2 linked regions of the Rhodopseudomonas sp. BAL398 genome follow. The protein of the gene in region 2 interacts with the protein of the main gene of each other region in a pairwise test. Links are inferred from orthologs where the notes say so. Each region holds a gene or a part of one and is shown on either strand. Other genes may lie near its edges. The genes, in order: rlmB and RBJ75_RS05235.

Region 1 (9,641 bases), 540 kb from region 2 along the record:
CCGCACATGCGCCGGATCGGCCTTCAAAGCGCGCTCGTACCAGATCGGCGACAGCTTGTAGTCGCCGAGCTTGCGATAGGAATAGCCGATCAGATTGGCGACGTCGGCGCGGTCGTCCTGGCCCAGCGCGGTCAGCTGGGCGATCGCGCCGCTGTAGTCGCCGCGGTCATAGACCGTCGCATAGGCGGCGCGATAGGCCTTGAGAAATGCCGGGTTCTCGAGGCCGGAGCTCTTCTTGCCGGTCTTCTTGCCCTTGGTGGATTTGTCGCCCGAGGCCGGCGGCGTCGGCGTCTCGTCGCTGGCCGCCTTGACCGGGGTCAGCGCCGGCGCGAGCGTCACGGCGATCGCGAACAACGCCAGCAGCGATAGTCTGAACACGGTCCTGCTCATGCATTCCTCCCATGATCGACGAAGCCCGAGCCTACACCAAAACCGCCGGATGGAAACAGCGCTCCATGCCGCGCAAGGCGATCGGCGCGATGATGCCGCCCGCGTCGCATCCGCTGCGCCAAGCTGAGCAACGGTTCATGCGGATGAATACCAGGGCGCGGTTCGATTCAGCTTCGGTTCAGGTTGGCGCCGCTAGCGTGGCGGCATGATCGATAAGCCCGGGAAATCATCCGGCCAACTTCGCGGTCGACCTGCACCCCAACCTTCCTGGAGACGACCATGATCAAGATGATGTCCGCCGCACTGCTCGCCGTGTTGCTGCTCGCCGCCCCGGCGATGGCCGCCGGCACCGTCCGCGACCACAGCGCCACCGCGCTCGACGCCAATGCCAAGATGATGCACGCCAAACCGCATGCCCGGATGCATGTGCGCCACAAGGCGGTGAAGAGCCATGTGCGGATCGTGCGCCCGCACCACAAGCGCCTGCGTCATCACAGCCTCCGCCAGCACCACCAGATCCACGTCTCCAAGGCGATGATCAAGCATGTGACCCGCGGCCCCAAGCGCGGCTGATCGATCGGTCTCGATCGCGCCGCTGCGCGCCGGATCACGCAACATCCCGCCGGCTCGCTTGCCTCGCTTTGGCGATGGCGGCGAGCCGCGTCGGTTTGGCGCGCCGTCGCGCCGGGGTGGATCGGTTGCATTGTCCGATCCAGCCGTTAAACCAGCATCGGGACCAACCGGATGCTGCAATTGATGTTGACGCGCGCAACGACGCTGGCGCTGGTCGCACTGACGCTCGGCGGCTGCGGCGGCGGCTTGATGAGCTCCGCCGATGATCGCGGCGGTTCGGGCCAGCCGTTCCCGAGCCAATACCGCAGCCAGATCGTCGCCTTCCTCCATACTTACCTGACTAATCCGGTCGGCGTGCGCGATGCCACGATGGCCGAACCGGTGCAGCGCAGCGTCGACGGCCGGCAGCTCTATATTTCCTGCCTGCGTTTCACGCCGCGGCGATCCAACGGCAGCTACGGCCCGGCGCGCGAACTGGCGGTCGTCCATGTCGACGCCCGGGTCGACCGGGTGATGGAGGAGGCCGGCGAGGCCTGCGCCGGGCTGACCTATGCGCCGTTTCCCGAGCTGGAAAAAATGTCGCGCTAGCCCCGACCAAAACCGCCGCCGCCACGACTAACTCCAGCCGGCCGGTTCCCTATTGTGGCTGCGAAGCCACAGTTGGGCAGTATCAATGCTTCGCCAAAGCCGTCCGGCAACCAAACTGACGCCACGTTGTTCTGTCCATATAGCACGACGTAGCAAGGGGATATTGCGATGAAAAAGCTTCTGTCCGGCATCGCCGCCGCGGCCGCCATGTTCGCGCTGGCCGGCCCCGCGGCCGCTGCCGATCTTGGCCCGCGTACCTACACCAAGGCCCCGGCCTACACGGCGCCGGAAGTGGTCTACAACTGGACCGGCTTCTATCTGGGCGGCAATCTCGGCGGCGCCTTCGCCGGCAGCGACAATATCGCCAATGACGGCCGCTTCATGGGCGGCGTGCAGGGCGGCGCCGATTTCCAGTTCGCCCATAATTGGGTGGTCGGTATCGAGGCGCAATATAGCTGGCTGCCATCGAGCAATAATGACGGCGTGTTGCTGCCTGGCGGCGCGTTGGTGACGCAGGAGACCAAGGGGCTCGGCTCGGTCACCGGCCGGCTCGGTTACACCTGGGGGCCGGCGCTGCTCTACGCCAAGGGCGGCTACGCCTTCCGCGACAGCAATCTCGATGTCAGCGTGGCCGGCACGCCAGCGGCCTACAGCACCAATGGCAATCGCGACAGCGGCTATACGGTCGGCGCCGGCCTGGAATACATGTTCGCGCCGAACTGGTCGGCCAAGGTCGAGTATCAGTATTACAAGTTCGACGACACCAACTTCACCGGCGGCCCGGCGGGCTTGGCCGGGACCTCGTTCCGCAACGACGAACACACCGTCAAGGCCGGGCTCAATTATCGCTTCGGCTGGGGCGGCCCGGAGGTCGCCAAATACTGACGACGGCGATCGAGCAGCATTGCGCAGGCCGGCATTCATGTGCCGGCCTTTTTCTTGGCGGCGGCGGCAGGCCGGCCGGGAATCGAAGGTTAACGAGTCCTGAATCTCGGGAAAAATATCGGATGGGACTCCGCGGCTAGAATCGCCCGATGCTTTTCAAGCCATGAACCCGACCTTGAAATCCCGGCTCGACGCCCTCCAGATCGGCCTTGCTCTGGTCCTGCTGCTGGCCTGCGCGATCAATCTGGCGGTGCTGTGCCGGCTGCTGTGACGCCCGCCGCCCCATTCGCCGCCGCGGTTGAACCGATCCGGTTCCCGCGCGTTGGGCAAGTCCACAGAGGACATTCAGATGACAGACGTCACACACATCAAAGAGCATATGGAAGTGATCGGCGCGGACGGCGTGCATGTCGGCACCGTCGACAAGGTCGAGGGCGGCCGGATCAAGTTGACCAAGGCCGATAGCGGGCAGGGCCATCACAAGGGTCACCACCATTTCATCGATCTCGGCCTGGTCGCTGAAGTCGAAGGCCAGAAGGTGCGGCTGTCGGCCAATGGCGACGTCGCGGTGACGATGGAAGAAGAAAAGGCCTGAGGGAGCGCTGAAACGCGCCCTGGTCTGATCTGGATCAGCCGCCGCAGACGATGTTTGCGCTCTGCGGCGCGCCAGCTTTGGCGTGGCCCGATGCGAGATGGCCGCTGGAGAAAATTGGTGCCGGTTGAGAGGATTGAACTCCCGACCTTCGGTTTACAAAACCGCTGCTCTACCGCTGAGCTAAACCGGCATTTTCCGGAAAAACAGCTAGCAGCGCCGTTCGGTCCCGACAAGGCCGGTCGGCAAGTTTTGTCGGCTGCCGTCGGGACTGGCGGCGGCAGCCGGTCCGCGTTCCGCCGCCGGATGTCCCGCCAATCCGTCCGAGAGCTGCGCCACGCCGGGTGCGTTAGGCTTACCGCGCAATTTGGCGCCGGCCTTAACCCCTCCATCAGCGTTTTCTGGTAGCTTGGCGTGATGCAGACGGGGATGTCGATGAAGCGTGTGGCGCAGGCGTTGATGCTGTTGACCGTGACCGCAGTGCCGGCTTGGGCCGACAGCGGCGGCATTGTGATGGTGAGGCCCGGTCGCCCCGGCGTGCCGATCATCATCAACGGGGTCGATGCGTCGTACCGGGTGGTGGAAGGCGATTGGGGCCTGCTGCGCGGCACCCATGTGCAGCCGACCGTCTATGGCGGCCGTTATATCGATCCGGTGCCGCGGGTCGGGCATTATTTTCCGCGCTCCACCTCCTTGCCGGGTTACGGCCGGCTCGAGATCGAACCGCCGGCCAACCGGAAGCTGCCGCAACCCGCCGAGAGCTATCATGAATCCTGGTCGGCGCAGTCCGCGCCGCCGACGGCCCAACCGATGGTGCCGTTCGATCCGCCAAATGTGATCGTGGCGCCGCCGGAACGCGGGATGTATGCGCCGGAACGGCGCCCGGATTACAGTCGACCTCGAAACTAGCACCAAGCAAAAAAGCACCGACAGGAGAGAGTAATGCGTCATACGATTTCGGGAGTGATCGCGGCGTTGGCCGTCTTGACCGTGGGCGCCGCGCCCGCGATGGCGTGCGGCGGCGGGTTGTTCGGCGGCGGCTGCGCGCCATGCGGCCATGCCTATGTCAGCCCCTGCGCGCCGCAGGTTTACGATGGCTACGGCTATGGCTACGGCGTCGTCGAGACCTATCAGCGGCTGCCGGATCCGACCCGCTATTATTACGTCGATCAGGGGCCGACCTATACCGGCCCGGGCAATTTCGCGCCGGTGCCGTTCTATCAGGAGCGCGCCGTGTCGGTCTCGGCCGGTTACGGCTATCGCGGCGGCCGCTATGCCAATGCCATCACGCATTATTACGACGGGGCGCCGGCCTGGCGCGGGCCTGCGATCTACAGCTATCGCTCGCGCAGCCATGCCCGGCCGTGGCGCGTCCACAGCCGCCATTACGCCGATATGCGCCGCACCCATCGCGGCGAGGTCTATCGCGGCCACATGCGGCGCGATGGCATGTATCGCGGCTACGGGCATCGCAGCATGCATCAAGGTATGCGTCATGACATGCGCTACGGCGCGCCGCGCTATTCGCACCATGCGCCGCGCCATCATTATCGCGCGCCGCCGCGCCGCTATTACTGATCCGGGCCCGACTGGCCTGTGGCGCCCGTTCGCAGCGATGCGAGCGGGCGTTTGCTGTTGGGTTGAGTGGGCGCTAGCCCATCAGGCCGAGCCGGCTGGCGCCGATATAGAGCGCCAGCACCGCGGCATTGGAGACGTTCAGGCTCTTGATCTCGCCCGGCATGTCGAGCCGCGCCACCACATTGCAGGTCTGCCGGGTCAATTGCCGCAGCCCCTTGCCCTCGGCGCCCAGCACCAGCGCCAGCGGCTGGCGCAGCGCCACGGCGCCGAGATCGTCGCCGCCTTCGCTGTCGAGCCCGACGGTGAGGAAGCCGCGGTCGTTGAGGTCGGTCAGCGCCCGCGCCAGATTCGGCACCAGCACCAGCGGCACCAGTTCCAGCGCGCCGGAGGCGGATTTCGCCAGAACCCCGGTGGCCTCCGGGCTGTGGCGCGCGGTGGTGACGATCGCCTTGACGGCGAACGCCGCCGCCGAGCGCATGATCGCCCCGACATTGTGCGGATCGGTGATCTGGTCGAGCACCAGCACGATGCCGTCCGACGGCAGGTCTGCGATATCGGGCGCGTCGAGCGGTTCGACCTCGGCGAGCAGGCCCTGATGCACCGCATCGGGCCCGAGCCGCTGGTCGATCAGGCTCGGCCGCACCAGCTCCGGCGTGACCCTGGTGTCGATTTTTTCGTCGGCCAGCCGCCGCGCGGCGTTCTCGGTGAGGAACAGCTTGAGGATCTTGCGCCGGGGATTGCCCAGCGCCGCCGCCACGGTGTGCCAGCCATACAGAATCACCGGGCCGTCGGCGGGCTCGCGCGGGCCGGGACGGCGGGCAAAACCGGGCGATTTGCCGCGGTCTTTGCCGTCGCGCCGGGCAAAATGGGGATTTCGATCTCGTGGACTCATGGGTTGCTTGTCCCATGCGGCCGGAACAATGGCAATTTCATTGCTCGTGCGACCAACGGCCCCGGATATTCGTCCGGGATTGGTTGACTTTGGGGTCCGGCTTCGCCCATAACCCCGCTTGATTGGATGCCCGCGTGCGGGCTCGCTTTTGCGCCAACCGACCTTTTCAACATCTTCAGGATGGACAGGGGCTGGCGGCGTCGAGCGGGGGAGTGTCCCGAGTGGCAAAGGGAGCTGACTGTAAATCAGCCGTCTTATGACTTCGAAGGTTCGAGTCCTTCTTCCCCCACCAATCTTCCCCGGCGATCTGATTTCACTAGCTATATGCCCTTCGGGGTCCCGGTTTTTGAGGTCGTTTTCGGCGGTATGACCGAACGGGCGACATCGGCGTGGCGGATCAGTGCGTCGGGCGGGGCGCGGCAATCCCGAGCGCCTTGATCCGCGATGCCAGCGTGGTCGGCTTGATGTCGAGCATCGCCGCAGCTCCGTCGTCGCCGAACACCTTGCCTTTGCACGCGCGCAGCGCCGCCAGGATGTTGGCGCGTTCCAGATCGCGCAGCTCCGACACCGTCATCACCGCGGGCGCGGCGTCGCCCTTGTGACGGTTTGTGCCCGGCGCCGGATGGCCGCCGGGCGTCTCGGGCAGATCGATCCGCAGCCGCCCGTTCTGGGCCAGAATGGTGGCGCGCTCGATGACGTTCTGCAGCTCGCGCACATTGCCGGGCCAGTCGTAGCGCGCCAATCTGCGCGCATCGCCCTGCGACAGCCGCAGCCCGGATTTCAGCTCCTTGTTCTCGCTGGAGAGAAAGTGCTGTGCCAGTAACGGAATGTCCTCGCGGCGCTCGCGTAGCGGCACCGATTCGATCGGAAACACGTTAAGCCGGAAATACAGATCCTCGCGAAACCGCCCGCGGGCGACCTCCTGCTTGAGATTGCGATTGGTGGCGGCGATCAGCCGGACGTCGACCTTGCGGGTGCGTTCCTCGCCGACGCGCTCGAAATTGCCCTCCTGGAGCACCCGCAGCAGCTTGCCCTGCAGCTCCAGCGGGATCTCGCCGACCTCGTCGAGAAACAGCGTGCCGCCGTCGGCGAGCTCAAACCGGCCGATGCGGTCGCGCACCGCCCCGGTGAAGGCGCCGCGGGCGTGGCCGAAAAACTCGCTTTCGAACAATTCACGCGGGATCGCCGCGCAATTGACTCGGATCAGCGGCCGGTCGCGGCGCGCGGAGGCCTCGTGGATGGCGCGGGCGATCAATTCCTTGCCGGTGCCGGATTCGCCGGTGATCATCACTGCCGCGGTGGTCGGCGCCACCAGCGTGACCTGCTGCAGCGTCTTCTGAATCGCCTCGGATTGGCCGATGATGCCGCGCGGGTTGGTCTCGATCCGGATTTCTTCCTGCAGATAGGCGTTCTCCAGTTGCAACCGCTCGCTCAGCCGGTCGACCTCGGCGAGCGCGGCGTGCAGCTTCTCGTCGGCCTCGTGGCGCTGGCTGACGTCGCGAAACACCACCACCGCGCCGACCACGATGCCGCGGTCGCGGATCGGCGTCGAGGTGTACTCGACCCAGGCCGCCGAACCGTCCTTGCGCCAGAACACCTCGCCATCGACATTGTGGATCGCGCCGTCGCGAAACGCCGCATAGATCGGGCAATCCTGGCCCGGATAATGCCGCCCGTCATGGTGGCTGTGATGCACCATGGCGTGCATCTCCTGGCCGACCAGTTCCTCGGCGGACCAGCCCAGGATCCGCTCTGCCGCCGGATTGACGAAGGTGGTCTTGCCCTCGGCGTTGACGCCATAGATGCCTTCGCCGGCGGCGCGCAGGATCAGCTGATTTTCCCGCTCGATATCCTGGAAGACGCGCTCGACCCGCTGCCAGGTGGCGAGTCCGCTGCGCATGTAATCCTCGGCGGCGGCATCGACCAAGCGGCGCCTTCGCTGCTCGAGGTCGCTCATCATCAGCAGCACGAGATCGCGGCCGTCATGCGCCACCATCGAGCCGGCATATTCGACCCTGAGCTTGGTGCCATTGGCGTGGCGCGGCGTCAGCGCATGAGTCCAATAGGCCCGCTTGGCCTGCACCGCCTGGGTGAACACGATCAGCGCCGGGATCTGGCCGTCATGCAGCGCGCTGATCCTGGTCTGGCGCAGCACGGCACGATCGGCGCCCAGAAGGGCGCAGGCGGCGTGATTGGCGTCGACGATCCGGTCGGCGCCCGGATCGAGCAGCAGCGCGGGCTCGACCGCGGCGTCGAACGCCGCCGCGCGCAAGACGGCATCGGCGTCGAGGGCGGCCGGGCCGGACAGATCCATCGTGCGCTCCGAGATTTCGTAATCGGGTTACGAGATTTCGTATATTACGAAATTTCGTAATCAGCAAATTTGCGCCAAGCGCTGCGGCAATTGGCCAAGTTCGCCGCCAGGCTGCTGGCACGGTCCTTGCGTTTTGACGGTATCGCGTCAGGCAGGAGGGATCATGTCCACATTCGATAACCCGTTCGACCCAGATCGACGACTTCACGCATCGGGCTGCAGCTGCGGCCACCATGCCAGCGAGGCCGAGCACCAGGCTTCCACGCAGCTGCAGGCCCAGGCAGCGCTCGAGAGCGAGCAGACACGCTATCAGGGCGTGGTGGCGTCCGCGGTGATGCGGGCGATGTTTCCGCATGATGCCACTCGTCGGGCATTCCTGAAATCCGTTGGGGCCGCGACCGCGCTGGCCGCGGTGTCGCAGTTCTTCCCGTTGAAATCCGCCACCGAAGCCTTTGCCGAAGGCGGGCCACTGGAAAAGAAGGACCTCAAGGTCGGCTTCATCCCGATCACCTGCGCGACGCCGATCATCATGGCGAAGCCGATGGGATTTTATGAGAAATACGGCCTCAACGTTGATGTCATCAAAACCGCGGGCTGGGCGGTGGTGCGCGACAAGACCATCAACAAGGAATATGACGCGGCGCACATGCTGTCGCCGATGCCGATCGCCATCAGCATGGGAGTGGGATCCAATCCGATCCCCTACACCATGCCGGCGGTGGAAAACATCAATGGCCAGGCGATCACGCTGGCGATGAAGCACAAGGACAAGCGCGATCCGAAGGACTGGAAGGGCTTCAAATTCGCGGTGCCGTTCGACTATTCGATGCACAACTATCTGCTGCGCTACTATCTGGCCGAGCACGGCATCGATCCCGACGTCGACGTTCAGATCCGCGCGGTGCCGCCGCCCGAAATGGTCGCCAATCTGCGCGCCGACAACATCGACGGCTATCTCGCGCCCGACCCGATGAACCAGCGTGCGGTCTATGACGGTGTCGGCTTCATCCATATCCTGACCAAGGATATCTGGGATGGCCATCCGTGCTGCGCTTTTGCCGCCTCGCAGGAATTCGTCACCACGATGCCGAACACCTATGGGGCGCTGCTGAAATCGATCATCGAGGCCACGGCCTTTGCCCATAAGCCCGAGAACCGCAAGCAGATCGCCGCGGCCATCGCGCCGGCGAATTATCTGAACCAGCCGCCGATCGTGCTGGAGCAGATCCTCACCGGCACCTTCGCCGACGGGCTCGGCAACATCGTCAAGCAGCCGAACCGGATCGATTTCGATCCGTTCCCGTGGCAGTCCTTCGCGGTCTGGATCATGACCCAGATGAAGCGCTGGGGGCAGGTCAAGGGCGACATCGACTATGCGGGCATCGCCTCTCAGGTCTATCTCGCCACCGACACCGCCAAGCTGATGAAGGAGGCCGGTCTGACGCCGCCGACCGCCACCACCAAGTCGTTTTCGGTGATGGGCAAGTCGTTCGACGGCACCAAGCCGGAGGAATACCTCGCCAGCTTCAAGATCAAGAAGGCATCGTGATCACGACGACGCCGGTCAAGTCCTTCGACCTTCCCCTTCGGGGGTGGTCGAAGGTTGCGAGATCTCGCCTGGGTGGAGACAATTGATGACCAGTTCTCTTCGCGTCCGCGCCGCGGTCGTCTCGATTGCGATCTTCCTCGCCTTCATCGGCGTCTGGCACATCGCGACCCGAGGCACCGGCGCGGTCGCCGAGATGAGTCCGGAATACGCGGCGCTGATGGGCGCGACCGCGACGCAGGGCAAATCGGCGATGCCGGGTCCGCTCGAGGTCGGCGCGAAA
Region 2 (4,897 bases):
CGATCTCGGACAGCACCAGGCCGAGCCGGACCCGGCGATCGGCGATCGAGCGATATTCCTCCTTGGCGGCGTCCTCGGTGGTGTCCTCATCGGCGAAGCTCTTGCCGTTGGATTCCATCTCGGCCTTGACCGAATTCCACATCAATTCGAATTCCTGCGCCACCAGCGACGGCGGGGCTTCGAATTTGTGCGCCTCATCGAGCCGGTCCAGCAGCAGCCGCTTGACGCGCTGGCGGGTGGCGCCGGCGAATTCGGCGGTCAGGCGCTCGCGCGCGGCTTCCTTGAGCTTGTCGAGCGATTCCAGCCCGAGCGTCTTGGCGAATTCGTCGTCGATCGTGACCGGCTGCGGCGCTTCGACCAGGGTCGCGGTGGTGGCGAACTCGGCCGGCTGGCCGGCCAGCTTCTCGCTGGCGTAATTCTTCGGGAACGACACTTTGAGGGTGCGGGTCTCGCCCTCGGCCATGCCGATCAGCTGCTCTTCGAAGCCCGGGATGAAGGTTCCGGAACCGATCAGAACCTGGATGCCCTCGCCGGTGCCGCCGTCAAATGGCGTGCCGTCGATGGTGCCGGTGAACGACACCGTGACGCGATCGCCGGTTTCGGCCTTGGCGCCCTCGCCCTTGGCGGCGAACGCGCGATTCTGCTCGGCAATGCGCTTGATCGCCTCGTCGACGTCGGCGTCGCTCACTTCGACGATCGGCTTTTCGACCGAGAAACTCTTGAAATCGGCCAGTTCGATCGCCGGCACCACTTCGATGGCGACGGTGTAATTGAGGTCGGACTTGCCGGCCAACAGATCCTCGACCTCTTTTTGCTCGGTCGGCATGGTGATCTTCGGCTCGGTCGCCAGACGGAAGCCGCGCTCGGTGAAGATCGAATCATTGGTCTCGCGGATCAGCTTGTCGATGGTCTCGGCCGCGACCGAACGGCCGTAGAGCCGCTTCAGATGGCCGACCGGCACCTTGCCCGGGCGAAAGCCGTTCAGCTTCACCTTGTCCTTCATGTCGACCAGCTGCGCATCGACCTTGGCCTCGATGTCCGCAGCCGGGACACTGATCTGGAATTCGCGCTTCAATCCGTCCGCGACGGTTTCCTTGACCTGCATGGTGTCCATCTTCTTCCCGCTTGGTCCGGTTCGGTGACCGGCTTTGTAAATCTAATCGATGCGCGGCTTGCGCCTGCACCTGTGGCTCGGCGGACCGATACCCTTGCGGAATATGTCCTCCGGAAATTCGTCATGCGCAAACGCGATCGGCGTTTGGTGCGGGCGGAGGGACTCGAACCCCCACAACTTTCGTCGGCGGCACCTAAAGCCGCTGCGTCTACCAATTCCGCCACGCCCGCGAGGAGCATCATGTCCGACCGCGATGTCGCGGGCGGCGGGCTTATAACATGCGTGCGACGCTTCGCATCAAAAAAATCCCCGCACAAGCCCCTGCCCGCCGATCCGCCAGATACTGGACAGCGCGGCGCGAAAATGATCCGCATCCAGTATGACAGAATTCGGCGCAACGATCACCCGGCGTGGCCTGCTGGCGGGACTTGGAGGCCTCGGCATTGCCGGCGCGCTACCGGCCGGCGCCACCGCGCCCGGACCGCAACCCCTCATCCTGCAGGCCAGGCCGGGCAGCGCCGCGTTGCGCGCCGGCGCACCGGAGTCGCGAATCGCGTCGTTGCAGCGCAGCGAACCGCTCAAGCTGCGGTTCCGGCGTGGTGACGAGATCGCCGTGCGATTCGAAAACCATCTGGCCCAGCCGGTGCTGCTGAACTGGCACGGCGTCGATGGTGTCGCATCAGCCGAACCGTTGACCGCACGGCCCGCGGTGCCGCCCGGCGGCCGGGACGAGTTCACGATGCCGCTGCGTCATGCCGGGACAGTGATGTTCGATATCCGGCTTTTGACGGACAGGACGCCGCTACCGGCGCAGGCGCTGATCGTTGAGGAGAGCGAAGCAGTCGCGGTCGACCGCGACGAGGTGATGGTGATCGAGGACTGGCGGGTGCGGGCCGATGGCGCAGCCCTTGTGCCCGGAACCGCGCCCGGCGACGCCGAGCCGGTCTACACCATTAACGGCGAGCCCAGACTCGACCTTGCCACGCGGCCGCATCAGAGGATCAGACTCCGCTGGATCAATGGCTGCCAACGCAATGTGATTGCAATCAAACTCGCGGATCACGCGGTCTGGGTCATGGCCATTGACGGCCAGCCCTCGGAACCGTTTCTGGCCCGCAATGGCACGCTGGTGCTGGCGCCGGGGACCAGGATCGACGCCTTTGTCGACACGCCCAAGGTCGCTGGCACCAGTCAGATCATCCTGCATGACGGCCAGCGCGCTCGTCCGATCGCCCGCTTGATTCATGCCGAGGGACCAGCGCTGCGCACGGCCCCGCTTCCGGCGGCGACGGCGCTGCCCGACAACGACCTGCCGGCCCGGATCGACCTCAAAAGCGCCTTGCGCGTCGATATGACTCTCGGCGCCGTGCAGGGCTGGACCCGGCCGGCGGAGTTCGCCCGGACCGCCACGCCTGCCTTCGAGGCCCGGCGCGGCCGTGCCGTAGTGCTGGCGCTGAGCAATCGCGGCGCGATCCCGGCGATCTTCCATCTGCATGGCCACCATTTCCGCCTGCTCGACCGGCTCGACGATGGCTGGAAGCCGTTCTGGCTGGATACGCTGGCGATCGATGCGGGCCAGGCCCAGCGCGTCGCCTTCGTCGCCGAATTCGCCGGCTCCTGGCTGATGGAGACGATGGCGGCCGACTGGGCAGCGCCGCTGCTGCTGCGCAGCTACGCTGTCATCTGACGCCTTCGCTCGGATGCGCTAATATTCGACGCCGAGATCATCATAGATCCGCCGGAACACCGCCGGCAGCACCTCGGGCAGGTCCTCGGCGATCAGGCCCGGCCCGGCCTCGCACGCGGCCTCGCCATGCATCCAGACGCCGATGCAGGCAGCCTCGAAGGCCGGCACGCGTTGCGCCAACTGTCCGGCGATGATGCCGGACAGCACGTCGCCGGCGCCCGCGGTGGCCAGCCATGGCGGCGCATTGGCGGCGATCGCCGCGCGACCGTCCGGCGCCGCCACCACCGTATCGGGTCCCTTGAGCAGCACCACGGCCCCGGAGCGCTCCGCCGCTAATCGAACTCTTTCAAGTTTTGATCGAAGTGGGTTCTTGTTGCTCATATCGCTGAAAAGGCGTGGAAATTCGCCCTCGTGCGGGGTCAGGACGACCTGCGGGCTGGCACCGGATTTGATGATTTCGAACAATTCCTCCGGCGCGCCCGCGAAGCTGGTCAACGCATCGGCGTCGAGCACCGCTGCGGTGTTGGCCGCCAACGCCGCCAGCACCAGCGCGCGGGTCCGCTCGCCGACGCCGGCGCCCGGGCCGATCACGCAGGCATTGAAGCGGCGATCGGTCAAAAGCTCGGCGAACTGCTCCGGCGCATCGATCTGGCGCAGCATGATCGCCGTCAGGGCGGCGGCATTCACCGTCATCGCGTCGCCGGGCGACGCCACGGTAACCAGCCCGGCCCCTGCCCGCAGCGCGCCACGCGCGGCCAGCCGCGCCGCGCCGGTCTGCACCGGTCCGCCGGAGATCACCACCGCATGACCCCGACTGTATTTATGGCCGTCGATCCGCGGCACCGAAAACGATCCGCGCCACAGATCGGGATCATTGACGAAGGCCATCGGCCGGATCTCGTCCAGCACGCTGGGGTCGATCCCGATATCGACCACGCGCAACCGGCCGCAATGCAGCCGGCCGGGCAGCAGCATATGGCCCGGCTTGCGGCGGAAGAACGTTACCGTCTCGCGGGCGCGCAGTGCCGCGCCCAGCACCGCGCCAGTGGCGCCGCTGATGCCGCTCGGCAGATCGACGCTCAATACCGCGATGCCGCTGGCATTGATCGCCTCGATCATCGTCAGCGCCTCGTCCTTGACCGGACGGTTGAGGCCGGAGCCGAACAGCGCGTCGATGATCAGGCTCGGCGACCCGATCGATTGCGGCAAGAACGGCAATAGCGGGCCCTTCCATTCCCGCGCCGCCAGCGCCGCGTCGCCCTTCAGCGCCTCGCGCTGGCCCAGCAGCATCACCGTCACATTACGGCCCATCGCCACCAATTCGGTGGCGGCGATCAGACCGTCGCCACCATTATTGCCGGGCCCGGCCACCACCAGGATCGGCCCGGCCTCGACGAGATCGACCGCGGCCCGTGCCACATGCCGCCCAGCCGTCAGCATCAAGGCGAATCCGGATGAGCCACCGGAGATCGTGAGCAGGTCGGCGCGGTCCATTTCCGTCGGGGTAAGTAGTTCCATGCCCAATTCCCAGTTCGCTCGCCTTATCGTGAGGCACAGATAAGCATGCTGAATCTAAATTAGTTTGCTACATGCACATTAATTAGTCGTGTCGCCTTCTTTTTAATCAGACCCATCCGCCATGGTCACGAAAGTCTACGCAGCAGGGTCCTTAATAATCTGATATTGCTCCCAAATCAGCCGCCTCGCGAACTTGGCATGGACCCTGCTTTTACGGAAGTCATGTTTCGATCCCTCGCGTCCGCCTGCTTTTGCAGGGGCGGCGCGCGACCGGCTTCGTTTGCGGAAAGCATTTTTCCACAGGCGGGCGGCGCTGCTCACCCAACCGGCCAGCGGAGTTATCGATCAAACGCGCAACGCCGCGCGATCTGTAATAATAAGCATGGTGACCTAGAATGTTGGAAGGTCCGGGAGAGTGGAAGTGAAAAAGATCGAAGCCGTAATCAAGCCGTTCAAGCTGGACGAGGTGAAAGAGGCGCTTCAGGAGGTGGGACTTCAGGGCATCACCGTCACCGAGGCCAAGGGCTTCGGCCGGCAGAAGGGCCATGCCGAATTGTATCGGGGCGCAGAATATATCG

What was found.
Region 1: the proteins of RBJ75_RS05235 (region 2) and rlmB interact in binary tests that used the Escherichia coli proteins (3 or more experiments, as listed by UniProt). The link is inferred for Rhodopseudomonas sp. BAL398 from one-to-one orthologs.

What each region holds. Positions count from the first base shown.
Region 1 is NZ_CP133111.1:571,600-581,240, forward strand. Bases 3,590-6,576 are described here. They hold rlmB (23S rRNA (guanosine(2251)-2'-O)-methyltransferase RlmB), read right to left. Parts: upstream 5,499-6,576; coding sequence 4,680-5,498; downstream 3,590-4,679. Other genes in these bases: RBJ75_RS02635 (hypothetical protein), read left to right, coding at 3,590-3,937; RBJ75_RS02640 (hypothetical protein), read left to right, coding at 3,971-4,606; RBJ75_RS02655 (sigma 54-interacting transcriptional regulator), read right to left, coding at 5,896-6,576. In the rest of the region: RBJ75_RS02600 (tetratricopeptide repeat protein), read right to left, coding at 1-390; RBJ75_RS02605 (hypothetical protein), read left to right, coding at 402-599; RBJ75_RS02610 (hypothetical protein), read left to right, coding at 670-963; RBJ75_RS02615 (hypothetical protein), read left to right, coding at 1,147-1,551; RBJ75_RS02620 (outer membrane protein), read left to right, coding at 1,720-2,436; RBJ75_RS02625 (DUF2171 domain-containing protein), read left to right, coding at 2,786-3,031; more of RBJ75_RS02635, read left to right, coding at 3,458-3,589; more of RBJ75_RS02655, read right to left, coding at 6,577-7,812; RBJ75_RS02660 (CmpA/NrtA family ABC transporter substrate-binding protein), read left to right, coding at 7,976-9,361; ntrB (nitrate ABC transporter permease), read left to right, coding at 9,447-9,641. UniProt on the Escherichia coli protein: Specifically methylates the ribose of guanosine 2251 in 23S rRNA.
Region 2 is NZ_CP133111.1:1,117,314-1,122,210, reverse strand. Bases 2,070-4,897 are described here. They hold RBJ75_RS05235 (bifunctional ADP-dependent NAD(P)H-hydrate dehydratase/NAD(P)H-hydrate epimerase), read right to left. Parts: upstream 4,320-4,897; coding sequence 2,820-4,319; downstream 2,070-2,819. Other genes in these bases: RBJ75_RS05230 (P-II family nitrogen regulator), read left to right, coding at 4,741-4,897; RBJ75_RS05240 (multicopper oxidase family protein), read left to right, coding at 2,070-2,801. Outside these bases: tig (trigger factor), read right to left, coding at 1-1,105; more of RBJ75_RS05240, read left to right, coding at 1,494-2,069. UniProt on the Escherichia coli protein: Bifunctional enzyme that catalyzes the epimerization of the S- and R-forms of NAD(P)HX and the dehydration of the S-form of NAD(P)HX at the expense of ADP, which is converted to AMP.